3 regions of the Blautia sp. AM23-13AC genome follow, and region 3 is predicted to be linked to each of the others. Evidence: riboswitches for the same ligand, from Rfam matches in the RefSeq annotation. Region 3 holds a riboswitch; each other region holds the start of a gene.

Region 1 (6,069 bases), on a different contig from region 3:
ACAAGACAGCAGCCCTGATGCACGCGAAGCTCTACCGTGACCATACGCTGGCAGGCGGCGGTGAGGTCTGTGATTACTGGTTCGTGGGGGACAAGGTGGAAAATCCGAAATAAAACAAGACCGGACCGGAACCGGTGAAATGGATCGAAGAATATAAAACGCAGAAGGGAGATCACCCAGAATGAGCAATGAAAAAATAAAACCAAAACTGAACGGAACCGCCGAGACGATGCTGCAGTGCTTCTACGCCCGCGCCATGCACAGCAGAAATCCGAAAAACAAGTTCCGCGACACCAAAGCAGAAGAGCTGATTGACCGCATCGACTATGATTTCAGCAATGCGAAAAAGGACACAGCAATGAGCGGCGGAATCGTAGCGCGGAGTGTTGTGTTTGATGAGCTGGTCAGCGACTTTATCCGAAAGAACCCGGATTGTACCGTCGTCAATATCGCCTGTGGTCTGGACACACGGTTTTACCGCATGGATAATGGAAAAATCACCTGGTATAATCTCGATCTGCCGGAGACGATTGAGGTACGCGATTCGATCTATCAGGAATCCGGCCGCGTTTCCACGATTGCGTGTTCCGTGCTCGATCCGGCATGGGCCGATCAGGTAAAAGTGCGGGGCAAAATACTTTTCATCATCGAAGGTCTGACCATGTACATGAAAGCGGATGAGGTCAGAACGATGCTCGCCATCATCCGCGATCACTTCGACAATGCCTACGTCTGCATGGAAACGCTGTGCCCGTACTTTGTAAAGAAAGAAAACATCGAAAAATCCATCCAGGCGACAGGCGCGACATTTACCTGGGGTGCGAACAGCTTTGCAGACCTGGGCAACATTGCCGCCGGTTTCCGAAAAGTAAAAGACGACAACATCGCCCGCGGTATGGAAACGCTGAATCCCATCTACAAGCTGGTGATGTGGATGCCGATCGTCCACAAATTCGCAGAGAAAATTCTGGTGTTTGAAAAAGCGTAAGAAAAGAAATGAAAAGAAATGAAAAGAAACAGGCAGCCCGGCAGCGGAAAAGCTCAAAAAGCTTCCGTGCAGGGAACCTGTTTTTTGTTTGTGCAGGAAATTAACAAATCATTCATCCGGCCACACAAAATGTGCATTCCCCGCCTCAAGGCCGTCAATCAGAATATTCTGTCCCGTGCAGAACCGGTTCGTCACGGTCATAAAATACGCCCAGTCCGCTGCTTCCTCGACGGTCATCCACCGTTTCAGCGGCGTCAGCTCCATGATCTGATCCCAGAGCTTTTGGTCTTCTGTGACAGGCAGATTCAACTCGGTCAGTACGCCGCCGAAATCAAGGCTGTTGCACGTTCCGCCATACGGTGCAATGCGGAGTGCCACGTTTTTCGTGTAGGCGAGCACACCGCCCTTGCTTGCGGTGTATTCCGGAAATTCAGCTCCGGTATGGCCGCTGGCCGAGCCGATCATGAGGATGGCGCGGATGGTGTCATGAATTCCGTACGCCTCCGTGATTGCGATGGTTCCCTTTAAATTGATATCAATATCATCCTCGTTCTGCACACCGGCGTTGTTGATGACAATATCGAAAGGCGCAAGCGCCGGATACTGTTCCCTGTCGCGGATATCAAGGCAGAAATGAGTATACGAATCCTGGCTGATCGAAGCCTCCTTCCGGTCAAATCCGGTAACATCAAAGCCTTCTTTTAAAAATTTCTCCGCAATCGCCTTTCCGATTCCGGAGCTGGTTCCTGTAATAAGTACACGCATACGATAACCTCCCGATGAAATATTACCCTCATTATACCGCAAACACAGCATGCGATCCAGAAGAAACGAAAAAGAATGCAGGAAAAGAAAATGTTACGGGAAAAATCACTGCATAAAACAAAAGAGTCTCTCAAAACCACAACAAATAATTGACAGATTTTAGGAGAAGGAGTAGAGTTTTTGAAAGGGGGATTATCCCTGCAAAGAGTGAAAACAAAAGAGGTGCAAATATGCTGAAAGTAGACAATCTTACCTTTGAAGTAAACGAAGAGGGAAGAAAACGCTGCCTCGTCAACCACATCAGTTTTGAGGTAAAGGACGGGGAAATGCTGGTGATTACCGGACCGAACGGTGGCGGAAAATCAACGCTGGCCAAAGTGCTTGCAGGAATTGAGGACGCCAATGGCGGAGAAATCTTCCTGGATGAGGAAAATATTACCGGTTATGATATTGACCACCGTGCAAACGCCGGCATCGGCTATGCATTCCAGCAGCCGCCGCGTTTTAAAGGAATGACGGTGAAAAAAATGCTGTCGCTGGCAGCCGGAAAAGAACTGACGGAAGCCGAGAGCTGTAAACTCCTCTCCGCTGTCGGACTCTGCTCTGCCGATTACCTGAACCGCCAGATGGACGGTACGCTCTCGGGAGGAGAGATGAAGCGTCTGGAGATCGCAACGGTTCTTGCAAAACCGCATAAGGTCAGCATTTTCGATGAGCCGGAGGCCGGCATTGACCTGTGGAGCTTTTCCATGCTGATCAAACGGTTTGAAGAAATCCACAAAGAGAAGAAAGAATGTCTGATTCTCATTTCCCATCAGGAACGCATTATCCAGATGGCAGACAAGATCATGGTGATCGAGGACGGCCAGGTGAAAGAATACGGTACAAAGGAAGACGTACTGCCGACCCTGTTCCAGCAGAAAACAGGCCGGATGTGCGGCCAGGAAGGAGGCACATGCTGATGGTACAGGTAGATGAGACAACCCAGGGCGTATTAAATCAGATCAGCGAGGGATTTGAGCAGAAAGGGGCATACAATCTCCGCCAGAACGGCATTCCGCTCTGCCACGGTGACAGTGAACATATCAAAATCCGCAAAAAAGAGGATAAGCCGGGCATTGATATTTTGATTGACGGCGAGACAAAAGGCGAAAAAGTATTTATCCCGGTTGTCGTCAGCGTTTCCGGTATGACGGATCTTGTTTACAATGATTTCTACGTTGCGGACGGCGCCGATGTTACGATTGTAGCGGGCTGCGGTATCCACAACGGCGGCTGCAACGACAGCCGGCACGACGGTATCCATACGTTCCATGTAGGAAAAAATGCCAACGTGCGCTACGAGGAAAAGCATTACGGAGAGGGAAACGGAACGGGACAGCGGATTCTGAACCCGGTGACAAATATTGAAATCGGAGAAAATTCCGTTTTTACGCTGGATACCGTACAGATTAAGGGCGTTGACTCAACAATTCGTACGACGAATGTTGTGATGGATGCAAACTCCAAACTGTTCGTGCTCGAACGTCTGATGACAGACGGTGACCAGAAGGCAGAGTCGGATATTGAAGTATGTATGAACGGAAGCGGTTCTTCCGCACAGATTATTTCACGTTCTGTCGGAAAGGGCAATTCCTCCCAGGTCTTCCATCCGAAGGCAGTCGGCAAAAACAAATGCCACGCCCATATCCAGTGCGATTCTATCATCATGGATCACGCCCAGGTCGGATCTATTCCGGAGATCCAGGCAAAGCATGTGGATGCGGCAATCATCCACGAGGCGGCGATCGGACGGATCAATGACGAGCAGCTGTTGAAACTCAGAACGCTCGGCATGACGGAAGCGGAGGCGGAAAACGTCATTATTGAAAACTTCCTGAGCTGAAGAAAAAAAGGAAACAAGAGAAGTGTTTGCAACTTAATCAGCAGACACTAAATATAGATTATCGCAGCTGTCAGGAATTTCCCAGTCGTCACTGGGAAGAATCATGGCGCAGGAAAACCTGCCGTCGCTGATCACACTTGAAAAAATATGTGCAGCTTTGGGCGTGACATTATCGCAGTTTTTTCAGGAAGATAATTCAGAGAATCTGACAGAAAAACAGAAAGAAGTTCTAGGGATATGGAACGATCTGAGTACAAATGAGCAGGAAACAGTAATGTCAATGCTGCGTGGACTTCGGAAGTAGAAGAACAGTTCGAGTATATGTATCGGCTGTTCTTTTTTTATTTTTTGGCGTTAAAACGGTAATGTTTTTCTTGTGTACAGTAGAGTGCTATAGTATAATAAAACCAGTTTTTTGCATAAGTATTAAAGCTATAATATGGAAATCGGCAAACCAGATGAAAGTCTGGGACGCAAAGCTACAGGGCCTGTAAAATGGCAGCCAGTTGCATAAAATGAGGTGCACTGTCTGTCTGACAGTGCTTTTTTGTGGTGTTATTTCATAGACGTGACAATAATAAATTTTATTAGGGGGACTTGTAATGAAAAAGAAAAGATGGAGCAAGGTTTTGTCTGTATGTTTAGTGATGGTGACCTCTTTATCACTTTTGTCAGGATGTGGCGAGAAGAGTGCAAAAAAAGAAGACGAAGAAACCATCACGGTGTATTTATGGAACACAAACCTGTATGAAAAATATGCACCATACATCCAGGAACAGCTCCCGGATATCAATGTTGAATTTGTAGTAGGGAATAATGATCTGGATTTCTATAAGTTTCTTGATGAAAACGGTGGATTGCCGGATATTATAACCTGCTGTCGTTTTTCCCTGCATGATGCAAGTCCCCTGAAAGACAGTCTGATGGACCTTTCCACAACCAATGCGGCAGGTGCTGTCTATGATACCTACCTTAGCAATTTCAGGAACGAGGATGGAAGCGTAAACTGGCTTCCTGTGTGTGCGGATGCACATGGTTTTGTAGTGAACGAAGATCTTTTTGCAAAGTATGGTATCCCGTTGCCAACAGATTACGAGAGTTTTGTTTCCGCCTGCCAGGCATTTGACAAAGTGGGTGTTCGTGGATTTACGGCAGACTATTCTTATGATTATACCTGTATGGAAACACTGCAGGGTCTGTCTATATCAGAGTTGTCTTCTGTGGAAGGACGCAAGTGGCGGACGGTCTACAGTGACCCGGAAAATACAAAGAGAGAAGGTCTGGACGATACCGTCTGGCCAGAGGCTTTTGAACGTATGGAACAGTTTATTCAGGATACAGGGCTTAGTCAGGAAGATCTGAATATGGATTATGATGATATTGTTGAGATGTACAAAAGTAGCAAGCTTGCCATGTACTTTGGCAGTTCTTCCGGTGTAAAAATGTTCCAGGATCGGGCATTAACACAACATTCCTGCCATTCTTTCAGGAGAACGGTGAAAAGTGGATTATGACTACGCCATATTTCCAGGTGGCCTTAAACCGTGATCTGACAAAGGATGAAACACGCAGAAAGAAAGCAATGGAGGTACTGGATACAATGTTTTCAGAGGATGCGCAGAACAGGATTGTTTATGATGGACAGGATCTGTTAAGCTACAGTCAGGAGGTGGATATGCAGCTTACGGAATATCTGAAAGATATAAAACCTGTGATCGAAGAAAACCATATGTATATCCGTATTGCGTCAAATGACTTTTTCTCTGTTTCCAAGGATGTGGTTTCGAAGATGATCTTAGGAGAATACGATGCAGGGCAGGCATACCAGTCATTTAATTCTCAGCTTCTTGAGGAAGAAACTGCTTCTGAGGATATCGTGCTGGATTCACAGAAGTCGTATTCCAACCGTTTCCACAGCAGTGGAGGAAATGCAGCATATTCTGTTATGGCAAACACGCTACGTGGCATCTATGGGTCAGATGTGCTGATCGTAACCGGAAACAGCTTTACGGGAAATGTGCTGAAAGCCGGCTACACAGAAAAAATGGCAGGTGACATGATCATGCCAAATGGTCTGGCGGCTTACAGCAGCAAGATGAGTGGGGCTGAGCTGAAAGAAATGATCAAAAACTTTGTAGAAGGCTATGAGGGAGGATTTATTCCGTTTAACCGTGGTTCTTTGCCAGTGGTTAGTGGTATTTCTGTGGAAATTAATGAAACGGAAGATGGCTATACATTAAGTAAAGTTACAAAGGATGGAAAGGCAGTTCGGGATGAGGATGCTTTCACGGTGACCTGTCTTGCCACACCGCAGCATATGGAAACTTATCCTGTAGATGAAAATATGATATTTGATGGAGAAGCTACCTCTGTGAAAGATACCTGGACAGCATATGTTTCAGGTGGCAATGCCGTTCTTGCAGAAGCTGAA
Region 2 (6,069 bases), on a different contig from region 3:
TCAGTTTTTCTGCACCGGGCGCCATTGCATCTTCAATGGAATTTGATGCTGTCTGGTCAACAGTAGTAACAACATTAATTTTTCCATCAAAGTCACGCCGTGTCACCCTTGCCAGCTGCATCGTAATGAAAGGTGCAGTAATCCCCCATTTTTTCGTCTCAGCATAGTTATCTGTTTCCAGGCGCGCATCGATGCTCATATCTGTGGTTTCCTTATTTTTCTGATAAGCAATATACTCATCTCTGGTGGCAGGTGTAAGAAACTCATAGGAAATCCCGGCATAGTCTGCAATTTTCCGGAAGTAATCCGGGATAATACCCTTCATCTCACCATTTTCATTATAAGAATATGGATAACGGGTCGGATCACACAGAACATGAAGCGGGTTGTCCTTGGAATACTGTGAAATAATACTTTTTTCTTTCTCCGTATATTCCAGATTCTTAGTTTCGATGCTTTCATAATTTTTATTATAAAGTGTCGTTTTCCAGTCACCCTCAACTGCATTCATCTGGTCGATTGCATAATTGATCTCATTCAGCAATTCTGTATTACCTTTTTTAACAATGACATAGAAATCGCCGCTGTCAAATTTATCCAAGATACGCTCATTATTTGTTTTTCTCATAGAAGTGGCAGCAATAGCATCAACATTTCCGCTCTGAAGAGCTTCCTCCATCTCTTCTGTCGTATCAAAATAAAATGAATCATATGTAAATCCTTTATTGCCTGCAAAATCCGCAAACTCTTTATCTCGTGTGCTTCCGTTCAAAAGTGCCACACGCATACCGTTGTAAGTACTGTAATTGCCATCCACAATCGTGCTGTTGTCACTGCGGACGGTCAGAATCCCATTATTGGTTCCGATCGGACGTGAAAAATCAAACTTTTCTTCTCTTTCCGGTGTTTTGCGGGGAGATGTTACCATATCAATCTCGCCATCTTCAAGCATCTGCTGCATATCATCCCAGCTCTTATCATATCCGACATATTCGTAATCTACATCCCAATAACGGGCCATCAGCCGAAGAAAATCATAGCCATACCCGCTGCGGTTGCCTTCTTCATCCATCACATGATAACCATCCATGGCAAAGAAACCGACTTTGACAGTTTCATGCTGCGAACTGTCCTCGGCTGCATATGCAGTCTGGGGAGAAAATATCATACACACGCATACAAAAGCCAGTAATACTGCCACATATTTCTTTGCTCTCGAAATCATATTAAATCTCCTGTCTGTCTGTCTGTCTGTCTGTCTGTCTGTCTGTCTGTCAAATATATTTCTCTATACATCTCCTTGTCAACCTCCTGGTTTAACAAAATTGCACTGCCGCATCAATATCTTCATCTGAATCTGCCGCCCTGACCGGGGCTGCCAGAAACACAACACAAAGAATTTTCTTACTGCATTTTTTGTTTTAAAACCAATAGCAAAGTGTCCTCTATTTTTTTACTGTCAATGGGTTTTGCAATATGTGCATTCATTCCGGCATCTATGCAGTTCCTGATATCATCCTGAAATGCATTCGCTGTCATCGCAATGATGGGTATCTCTTTTGTATCTTTACGGTTCAATGTTCTTATCTGTCTGGCTGCTTCTAATCCATCCATTACCGGCATCATAATATCCATAAAAATAAAATCAAATCTGCCTGGAACTGACTGAGAAACAATATCCACAGCCTCCTTGCCATTTTCTGCCGTAGTCACAACCATTTTTTCATCTTCCAGCAGCATTTTTGCAATTTCCAGATTTAGCTCATTATCCTCAACTAATAATACACTCTTCCCCGACAGATCAGGCTTTTCCACTTTTTTTTGCTGTTCCTTCTCAGCATTATGATCAATCTCAAGTGGTATCGTAACGGTAAACGTTGTACCTACATTTTCTTTACTTTCCAGTTTGATTGTTCCATTCATCCTGTCCACAATATCTTTTACAATAGAAAGTCCAAGTCCGGCACCACTATATCCATTCGTTGTTTCTTTTCCTTTCCGGGCATAGGATTCAAATGCATGTTTCTGAAATTCTTCGCTCATACCAAGTCCCGTATCGGAACATACAAATTCAAAAACTGCCGTCTTGTCATCACTTGAAATCTCATTGAAATACAGGCTTACTTTACCACCTCTTCGGTTATATTTAACGGCATTTCCGGCAAGATTCATAAGAAGACGGTTTAGATATTCCTCACTGCCAATAACATATCTGTGATGAAAAGTACTCATGGAAGCTCCGCCTTCAAAGCGGATACCATACTCCTTTGCATTTGTCTCAATAATCGAAATCTGTTTTACGAGCATTGCAACCAGATCAAATGGCTTGTTTACCAACTGTAATGTTCCAGATTCTACTTTTCCGATATCCAGAGCATTATTTAGAAGGGACTGCAGATAGTCCATGGATTCCATTACCTTTGCTTTACATTCATATAATCTTTCTTTATCGCCATAATAACGCTCTGATATATTGATCATCCCAATAATTCCATTTAAAGGTGTCCGGATATCGTGGCTCATCTGTCTCAAAAAATGTGTCTTTGCACTGTTCGCCTTTTCTGCCTGCTGCTGTGCCTCTTTTGCCTTTTTCTCTGCAATTCTGGCTTTTCGGAGGAATCCAAGTATCAGTATCAGCACGATCAAAAAAACAGATACAACAAGCAACATAAAACTCCAGAAATTGTCCCTTATAAACTCCTTTACCGTAACTTTCTTCAGATTACTGTCATACATATACACAGCATTGGAGAATTTTGAAGCAGACATTGTTTTTATCGTCTTATTCAGGACAGACAGCAGCATGCTGTTTCCACGTCTGACTGCAAACGACACCATACCGTACTTTTCCAGAAAAACACTGTACAGTTTATTATCATCGGAATATTGTTTCAGCTTGCCTGAGGCCATAATCATGCAGTCTGCTTTTCCATTATATACAGCCTTTTTTGCATCCAGGTAGCATATTCCTTCACATGCCACTGTGGATAATTATAGGAAACATAAGACTTCAAATCACTCTCTTCTCTTGGTATCGCAACCGTATTTTCAGCATTTTCATCAAAACTCTTTTTAACCGTTACAGCCGCCATATTATACTTCCAGACAGTATCTGTCAGATCATAGCCCAGGTCTTCGGCAGCATTCGTATTTTGCATCACATGAAAAATCATATCAATTTCTCCATCATGCAACGCTTTTTGCATATCCTCTTGTGAATCATACCCCTTGATATTAAATTTCAAAGTCTGCCCTTTCAGGCAGTTTTGTGCAAGCTGGATGTAATCCGTGATCAGGCCGCTCACTTTTCCGGTTTCTGTATCAAGAGTACTGACCCCGCCATCGTTTATCAAATAACCGATTTTGATTTCTCCATGCTCTGACAGCCATTTTTGTTCTTCTCCCGTCAGAAAATATACACTGGCCACTGACAGAAACTGCTTATGCAGTTCATCTGCATAATAAGGATCATCATCTGTGATCCTTCTCATAGCATTATCCAGCTCTGTCTTTAAATCAGAATGACTCTGGCCAATCGCAAAATATATTTTTGAACTTCCGAGATTCGTTAAGGCCACCATTCCGTACCCACCCAGACGGGAATCCTCTAACGATACAAAAACGTCAATTTCTCCGTCTGCAATTTTCTTCAAAGCATCTTCATTATTTGAAACATTGACATGCTGTGTATGCAGATCATATTTCTTTTCCCACTCGTTCAATACCATTTCCGACAGGTAACCCATAAGCACCCCAATCTTTTTCCCATTGAAAGATGCAGTGTCAGAGGATGAGATGTCTGTATGATCGGGTTTTACGTAGACATAATATCTTTCGTCTCCCATTGGAATAGCGGAAAAAAGCATAGTCTCTGCCCGTTCCTCCGTATAAGAGATTCCTTCTATCATATCCAGCTCATCATTTTTTAATTTGTCAAAACAATTTTCCCATGTACAATCTACATATTCATAGTTCCACCCGGTATAACCTGCGATTTTCTGCAGATATTCATAGCCGTATCCGCTTCTTTTTCCATTTTCATTTATCTTATCATATGTATCATCCGGTACACCAATCCTGACAACTCTCTCTTTCTGATTTTCTGCTGCAAAAGCATAAACCGGACAGATTGAAAAAAGGATGCAGCTGCACAATACTAAAATGATACCCCTTTGCAATACTGATTTATTTATTTTCATATTTTTCTCTCTCCCAGTAAAATTATTATAGTTACGCCTATGAAATAACACCACAAAAAAACACTGTCAGACAGACAGTGCACATCATTTCATGCAGCTGGCTGCCATTTTAAAGGCCCTGTAGCTTTGCGTCCCAGACTTTCATCTGGTTTGCCGATTTCCTTATTATAGCTTTTAAACGTATGTAAAAAAACTAGTTTTATTATACTATAGCGCTTTACTGTATACAAGAAAAACATTGTCGTATTAATGTGCAAAAACAAAAAAGAACAGCCGATACATATACTCGAACTGTTCTTCTACTTCCGAAGTCCACGAAGCATGGACATTACTGTTACCTGCTCATTCACCTTCGCCTGCACTGCCGGATTTTCATAAAACATGGGTTACATTTCCAGACTCATCCCGCTTTTTTACAATAAAAAGCATCCTGTGCCAGCTGCCATCACACATCCTGTATTCTGTATAAATACATTCTTCCGTCTTCAATCTGGCTGAAAGTGTAGAAACACCCGAAATGGACGTATCAGCGGACGATATTCCGGTGCAACCATTGTATCACAAAGCTGATACAGTTTCTCCGATACACAGCCTCTGTTTCCTGTCTGCTTTTCCCATGCACCTGGAAGGCTCCTGATTGCCTGATTTCCATTTCCCTCTTCTACCTTGTGGGTTTTATGATGTTCCAGGCGCCTAATCCAGATTCTTTTGTAACGTATCAATCAATTCTTCAATAATTATTGGCTTGGATAAGAATCCATCCATACCGCATTCCAGAACTTTCTTTCTGTCCTCATCAAAAGCATTAGCAGTCATGGCAAGAATGGTAATTCCCGACAGTGCCGGATCAGTAAGCGCACGAATCTGCCTGGTAGCCTCATATCCATTCATTACAGGCATCTGCACATCCATCAGTACCAGATCATAATCCTCCGGTGTTGAATTTTTAATTTTCTCCACTGCCTCTGCTCCATTTTCTGCTGTATCAACCAGGAATCCATATGCTTTCAGAATTTCCACTGCAATTTCACTGTTCAGTTCATTATCTTCCACAAGAAGTATACGCCTGCCTCTGAAATCTAAATCTGCTGCCGGAAGAATCTTATCCTCTGCCCGGGCCTGTTTCTGACCGATGGCAGCCATCAGAGTCTCTCTGATATCTGACATAAACAGAGGTTTCGCGCAGAATGCAGTCACTCCTGCAGTTCTGGCTTCTGTTTCGATATCTGACCAGTCGTATGCAGTCAGAATAATGATCGGCGTATTGTCATCAAGACTCCGGATCTGACGTGTAACTTCAATTCCATTCATATCCGGCAGAAGCCAATCGATGATATAAGCATGAAATGCATCCCCCAGCTCCATTGACTGTCGTGCACGGAGAACAGCCTCTTTACCCGAGACTGTCCATTCCGAACGCATTCCAACCTTTACAAGCATCTTTGTTACACTGTCACAGGTGTTAAAGTCATCGTCTACAACCAATGCCTTAAGACCCTCTAGTTCCGAAATCTTCTCTATGCAATGATGCTCAGGCTGAGTCCGAAATGGCAGACGGACTATAAACTCGGTGCCCTTGTCCTGCTCTGTCTGAACCTCAATAGTACCGCCCATCATATCCACGATGTTCTTGGTAATGGCCATTCCAAGTCCCGTACCCTGAGTCCTGCTGACTGTAGAAGTCCGCTCTCGCTCAAAAGGAGAAAAGATCTTCTGTACAAATTCCTGACTCATTCCAATTCCGTTATCCTTTACCCGAAATTCATACAGTTCGCTGCCTTTTGCTTTTCCCGGGTACTGTCTGAGACGGACAGAAACGGTTCCGCCTGCCGGAGTAAACTTAACCGCATTTGACAAAAGATTCAGCAGT
Region 3 (6,069 bases):
CCAATTCTATTGCAGGTGTAAGCGGAGTTGTACAGGCAGATGCAGATGAGATTATTACGGTTCCGGGAACCAATATTCAGTCTGATGAGACAGAGCAGTTTGATCAGATCCTGAAAAGACAGAAACCGCAATGCAGAAATCTGTATGAAGAATTCCAAATCCGCTTTCCGGAAAGTGAGATTTTATATGCATATGGCTATCCGATTGCAGGAAACGACGAAAGTCATTTTGAAGAAGCGCTGCAGGCAGCAAAGCAGGCAGACATTGTGATACTGACGCTTGGCGGTAAGCACGGAACGTGTTCCATGGCATCAATGGGAGAAGGAATTGACAGTACTGATATTAACCTTCCAAAATGTCAGGATGCATTTATTCGCAAGGCTGCGCAGCTTGGAAAACCATTGGTTGGCGTTCACTTTGATGGAAGACCGATTTCCAGTGATGCTGCAGAGGAATATTTAGATGCTATTCTGGAAGCATGGAGTCCATCAGAAACAGGAGCAGAAGCAGTAGTTGATATTTTAACCGGAATATATAATCCGGGAGGAAAACTTCCGGTTACCGTTGCTTATGGAGTGGGACAGCTTCCGGTTTATTACAATCATCCATATGGTTCCTCCTGGGATCAGAGCGGCAGTATCGGTTTTGCCAATTATGTGAATATGCCGCACAGACCGAGATATTATTTTGGATACGGACTGTCGTATACAACATTTACATATTCGGATTTACATATCTCGATGGGAAATGAAAAGGCAGCAGATACGGTTCAGATCTCCTGCGCTGTTGAGAACACGGGAAGCTGTGAAGGAGATGAGGTTGTCCAGCTTTATTTACGAGATGAATATGCCAGCCTGACAAGACCAGTAAAAGAACTGGCAGGTTTTAAGCGCATTCACCTGCGAAAGGGCGAAAAGAAAACGGTATGCTTTGAGGTGAAAACGGATCAAATGGCTTTTCTGGACATTGATATGCACTGGAAAGTGGAAAAAGGACGATATGCAGTAGAGGTCGGAAGTTCTTCAGAAGATATTCGTTTAAGAGGAAGCTACTGTGTGAAAGAAAATAAATGGGTTGCGGGAAGAAACAGAGCGTTTTGGGCAAGTGCCGCAGCGAAATAAAAAGAACAGAACCGGATGCCATTTTATACAAAGCGGCATTCGGTTCTGTTCTTGCGGTATTCCCGTGGGGAGCAGTTCATTTTTTCACGGAAACATTTTCCGAAATAGGACTGCTGGCTGAAGCCGGTCTGCAGGGCGATCTGTCCGATGGGAAGTGTGGTTTCTGTTATCTCCGTGATTTGTTTTCTATGTTTTGGCAATATCTTAATAATTTCTGCAGATATTTTCATATTATTTTTTCGATATAATAAGTATACTTGTTGTAAAAAGGATTGTAAAGGTAGTCCAAATGGACAATAATAGTTTATCACATACAACGTGGAATTGTAAGTACCATATGAACCAGAGCAGGAAAACCTGCCGTCGCTGATCACACTTGAAAAAATATGTGCAGCTTTGGGCGTGACATTATCGCAGTTTTTTCAGGAAGATAATTCAGAGAATCTGACAGAAAAACAGAAAGAAGTTCTAGGGATATGGAACGATCTGAGTACAAATAAGCAGGAAACAGTAATGTCAATGCTGCGTGGACTTCGGAAGTAGGAGAACAGTTCGAGTATATGTATCGGCTGTTCTTTTTTTGTTTTTGAACGTTAAAATGTTAATTTTTTTCTTGTGTATAGTAGAACACTAAAGTATAATAAAATCAGTTTTTTGCATAAGATTAAAGCTATAATAAGGAAATTGGCAAACCAGATGAAAGTCTGGGACGCAAAGCTACAGGGCCTTTAAAATGGCAGCCAGTTGCATAAAATGAGGTGCACTGTCTGTCTGACGGTGCTTTTTTACGGTGTTATTTCATAGACGTAACAATAATGATTTTATCAGGAAAGAATGAGGAAAATAAAAGTATGAAAAAGGCAAAACGTTGTCTGATAGCAGTGGTGTCAGGTGTACTTGTAGCATCTGCTGTCTTGTCTGGATGTGGACAGTCAAAGAAAGAAGTATCTATAAATGATGATCATCTTACCGTTTATCTGTGGGAAAATCGTTTGATGAAAAATATTGCACCCTATATCCATGAACAGTTTCCAGATCAGGATATTGAATTTATTATAGGTAACAATGATACCGATTTATACAGTTATTTTAAAGAACATGATGAATTACCGGATATTATAACAGTACGTCGATTTTCTGGAACAGATGCACAGGACTTACAGCCTTATCTTATGGATTTTGCTTCTTATGATGTTGTTTCCAAGTATTATTCTTATGCGGTGCAATATTATAAGAATGCGGAGGATGAAATCCAGTGGCTGCCAATCTGTGGTATTCCGCAGACGATCATTGCCAACAAAACACTGTTTGATCAGTATGGCGTAAAGATTCCAGAAAATTATGAGGAATATGTACAGGCCTGTCAGCAGTTTTATGATAATGGCATAAAACCGTATTCCATGGATCTTAGGGAAGACTGGTCTAATAATGAAATCATCCAGGCGGCGGCAATCGGTGAGTTTACAAGCCTGGATGGTATTGAATGGCGAAACGGTGCAGAGACTGCAGCGGATGAAGTAAAGTTTGATGATGTATTATGGAAACGTATTTTTTCAGAAACCAGTCAGTTTCTTAAGGACTCGCATTTTGGTAAAGAAGATATCAATATTGATATCAATACAGGAACCCAGATGTTTGTCGAAGGAAAATCAGCAATGTTTCATGGACATCCGACGGTTATGCAGCAGCTGCAGAAACAGATGGATGCGGAGCTGATCCGTATTCCTTACTTTTCACAGACATCGGATGAATCCTATGTGTACATGACTCCGTCCTTAAACATTGCATTTAACAAAAACCTGGAAAAAGACCGGGAGAAACTGGATACTGCGCTGGATGTGCTGGATTGTATGATTTCAGAAGAGGGGCAAAAGCTGATTGCGGATGGAAGCGGTGTTATTTCATTGAATACAGATGTTCCAACCATGATGCAGGATGTGCCTGGACTGGAAGAGGAAATTAATCATAATGCTGTTTATATCCGATATTCCGCCCAAAAATCATTTGATGCAAGTCTTGAGGCTGTTCACGGATTACTGTCAGGGGAAATGGATGAAATACAGGCTTATGATACTTTTCGCAGTGTAATGAATCGTAAAGATCCAGAAGAAAAAGCAACGGTGAATTTTGAAAATGAATATTCCATTTCACTGAACGATAGAAATGGCCGTGATGCAGCATCTTCCATTTTAACTACGATCAGAGAAGAAAATGATGCACAGCTGGCTCTGGCACCATATTATTATTTCACTTCTTCTATGTACAAAGGAGAATGCACCAGCAGCCGGGTTGGCATGATGACAGCGAAGAGTTCAGATACACCATTATATGTTGCAAAAATCAATGGTAAACAGGTTTATGAACTCGTGGAAAATTATCTTGCTGATGCTGATGAGAATTTTTACGTAACCAATAAATACGAATTACCAATTGCATCCGGTATGAAAATGATCGTCAATCAAGAGGAAAGTGGATTTTCGTTAAAGGACTTAACAGTTAATGATAAGAAAATAGACAAAGAAAAGGAATACTCGATTCTTCTTACAGACACCACAATGTCTGTTTTGAAAAAAATAAATCTGAAATGTGAGATTGAGCAGCTTAAAGATACAACATTATCAAGTGCATGGACCGAAGCAATGTCAAATGGACAGCAGCCGTCAGCACCGGAAGACTATATAGAGGTTGAACAGTAAAAGTGGAGATAGAACAAAAGGTAAACAAAAGAAAAAAAATAACAAGGCTGTTGCTTATACTACTTATGATTCTTTTAAGCTTAGTTTGTATCAAGTATCTTATAAGTAAGTCTAATAAGTATATCAGCGAAAATGGAAAAAGCAGTATGGGAGCTGTTGTTGAACAGATACAGCAGACCTATGATCTTCAGGTGAGTGGATACTACAGCCAGCTGCAGTTGGTTGAGGAATTCTTACTTCATGAGAGGGAACTGTCTCTTGAAACGGATACGAACAAAAATTTCTTTGAAGCATGGGAAAAAGAATCGGAAAGTACTCTTATATTCCTTCAGGAAAATGGTCAGGCAATATCAGCAGGTGGAACAAAAATGCGGATTGATATGCCAAGTAAACTTCTGCTGGACTTAAAGAACGGATACAATATTGGAAAACTGGTGCGTCTTGATTATGATCAGAAGAAAAAAGACGGTTATCTGGTTGCGATTCCATGTCAGGAATACACGATCAATGGAGAAACTTATACGGCAATTGGAACTGTGTATGATCATTCGAAACTGGATTCCATGTTAAAATTGAAAGGTTATCATGGAAAAGCATATTTGTTCATGCTGGATCATGACGGAAATATTACGTATACGAACCAGAGTGGAGATAAATACCTGCGTAATTATTCTTTGTTAAAACATTTAAAAGGGGAACAGGCTATTACAGAAGAAGAGGCTGATTTGTTCAAAAAGAAGTTTGATAACAGAGAATCCGGAGTTGCACTTTTGGGAAAACAGAACCCCTATTATCTGGGGTATTGCCCGATAGAAAGCAACAACACCATTTTGGTGTGCATTGTGGCCAAGGGAGTTGTGGACAATGTGCTGATGGATTACCAGAAAACGGTGTTGTTTACAACAATACTCATGGCAGGTTTTATACTTTTACTTTTTGCCGGATTATTCTACAGTATTTCCAGACTTAGTCTTGCAGATCAAAAAGCAGAATATGAAAAAAGAAATAATGAACTTCATTTACAAACAATGAAGGAAATGGAAGTAGTCAATCAAAAACTGAAAAAGGCAAAGAACGTTGCAACAGAGGCTTTACAGACAGCTGAAAATGCAAATAAGGCGAAAACGGATTTCCTGTCTAATATGTCACATGATATTCGCACACCTATGAATGCAATCATTGGTATCACATCTTTGATCAGACATGAAGCAGGTAATAAAGCAAAAGTTATAGAGTATGCAGATAAAATAGATATTTCATCGCAGCATCTGTTGGGAATTATCAATGACGTTCTGGATATGAGCAAGATTGAGGCGGGAAAAACAGTATTCAAGTATTCTGACTTTTCTATTCTGGATCTTGTACAGGAACTTGACACTATATTTCATACTCAAATATATGAAAAGCAGCAGACCCTTACAATCATAAAAGAAAATATTCAACATGAGTGGGTGAATGGGGATCAGGTTCACCTGATACAGATTTTCAGCAACCTGCTTTCCAATGCAGTGAAGTATACCCAGGAAGGTGGGGAAATTCAGTTCTTTGTAGAAGAATGTGAGACAAAGTCATCTGTCTATGCAAAGTACCGTTTCTTAGTTAGCGATAATGGTATGGGAATGTCGGCAGATTTCAAGGATACAATTTTTGATGCGTTTACCCGTGCGGAAAGTTCCCTTACAAATAAAATACAGGGAACCGGACTTGGAATGGCGATTACTAAGAATCTGGTTGAGGCAATGGGAGGTACCATTGATGTGGAGAGTGAATTGGGACAGGGAAGCTGTTTTGAGGTTCTCATGGATCTGAAAATTGCAGAGGATAGAACAGTTGCTCTGGTGACACAAGAAGAAACAGATGAGCAGGATGGTAATATCCTGCAGGGAATGAAATTCCTGTGTGCAGAGGATAATGAGTTGAACGCAGAGATCCTGACGGAACTGTTAAAGATAGCAGGTGCGGAATGTACCATCTGTGAAAATGGTGAAGAGATTTTGAAGGCATTTGAGCAGTCTGCTCCAGGTGATTATGACATGATCCTGATGGATGTGCAGATGCCTGTTATGAATGGCTATGAGGCGACGAGGGCAATCCGCAGAAGTTCCCATGAACTGGCAAAGACGATACCGATCATTGCCATGACTGCCAATGCATTCTCAGAGGACATTCAGCATTCTCTGGCAGCCGGTATGAATGCACATGTTTCAAAACCGGTTGAGATGAAGGTACTGGAAAAGACGATTAGAAGCATA

The links. Region 3 has a riboswitch for cyclic di-GMP ahead of DW642_RS11085 (ABC transporter substrate-binding protein). Riboswitches for the same ligand answer to the same signal wherever they lie in the genome.
Region 1: another riboswitch for cyclic di-GMP. It lies ahead of DW642_RS16225 (ABC transporter substrate-binding protein); the one in region 3 lies ahead of DW642_RS11085 (ABC transporter substrate-binding protein).
Region 2: another riboswitch for cyclic di-GMP. It lies ahead of DW642_RS06880 (transporter substrate-binding domain-containing protein); the one in region 3 lies ahead of DW642_RS11085 (ABC transporter substrate-binding protein).

The regions. Positions count from the first base shown of each region.
Region 1 covers NZ_QTUL01000004.1:171,913-177,981, reverse strand. Annotated here, with positions in the region: gene DW642_RS06920 (L-2-amino-thiazoline-4-carboxylic acid hydrolase) at 1-113, shown strand, start outside; gene DW642_RS06915 (class I SAM-dependent methyltransferase) at 182-988, shown strand; gene DW642_RS06910 (SDR family NAD(P)-dependent oxidoreductase) at 1,097-1,753, opposite strand; gene DW642_RS06905 (ABC transporter ATP-binding protein) at 1,984-2,715, shown strand; gene DW642_RS06900 (SufB/SufD family protein) at 2,715-3,638, shown strand; partial or broken gene DW642_RS06895 (helix-turn-helix domain-containing protein) at 3,697-3,942, shown strand; cyclic di-GMP riboswitch class I at 4,077-4,152, shown strand; gene DW642_RS16225 (ABC transporter substrate-binding protein) at 4,241-5,152, shown strand; gene DW642_RS16220 (hypothetical protein) at 5,149-6,069, shown strand, end outside.
Region 2 covers NZ_QTUL01000004.1:164,046-170,114, forward strand. Annotated here, with positions in the region: gene DW642_RS06865 (transporter substrate-binding domain-containing protein) at 1-1,225, opposite strand, end outside; gene DW642_RS06875 (response regulator) at 1,405-2,736, opposite strand; gene DW642_RS06880 (transporter substrate-binding domain-containing protein) at 2,913-4,199, opposite strand; cyclic di-GMP riboswitch class I at 4,289-4,364, opposite strand; gene DW642_RS06885 (response regulator) at 4,893-6,069, opposite strand, start outside.
Region 3 covers NZ_QTUL01000009.1:81,578-87,646, reverse strand. Annotated here, with positions in the region: gene DW642_RS11100 (glycoside hydrolase family 3 N-terminal domain-containing protein) at 1-1,121, shown strand, start outside; gene DW642_RS16800 (helix-turn-helix domain-containing protein) at 1,145-1,351, opposite strand; cyclic di-GMP riboswitch class I at 1,798-1,873, shown strand; gene DW642_RS11085 (ABC transporter substrate-binding protein) at 1,973-3,817, shown strand; gene DW642_RS11080 (ATP-binding protein) at 3,964-6,069, shown strand, end outside.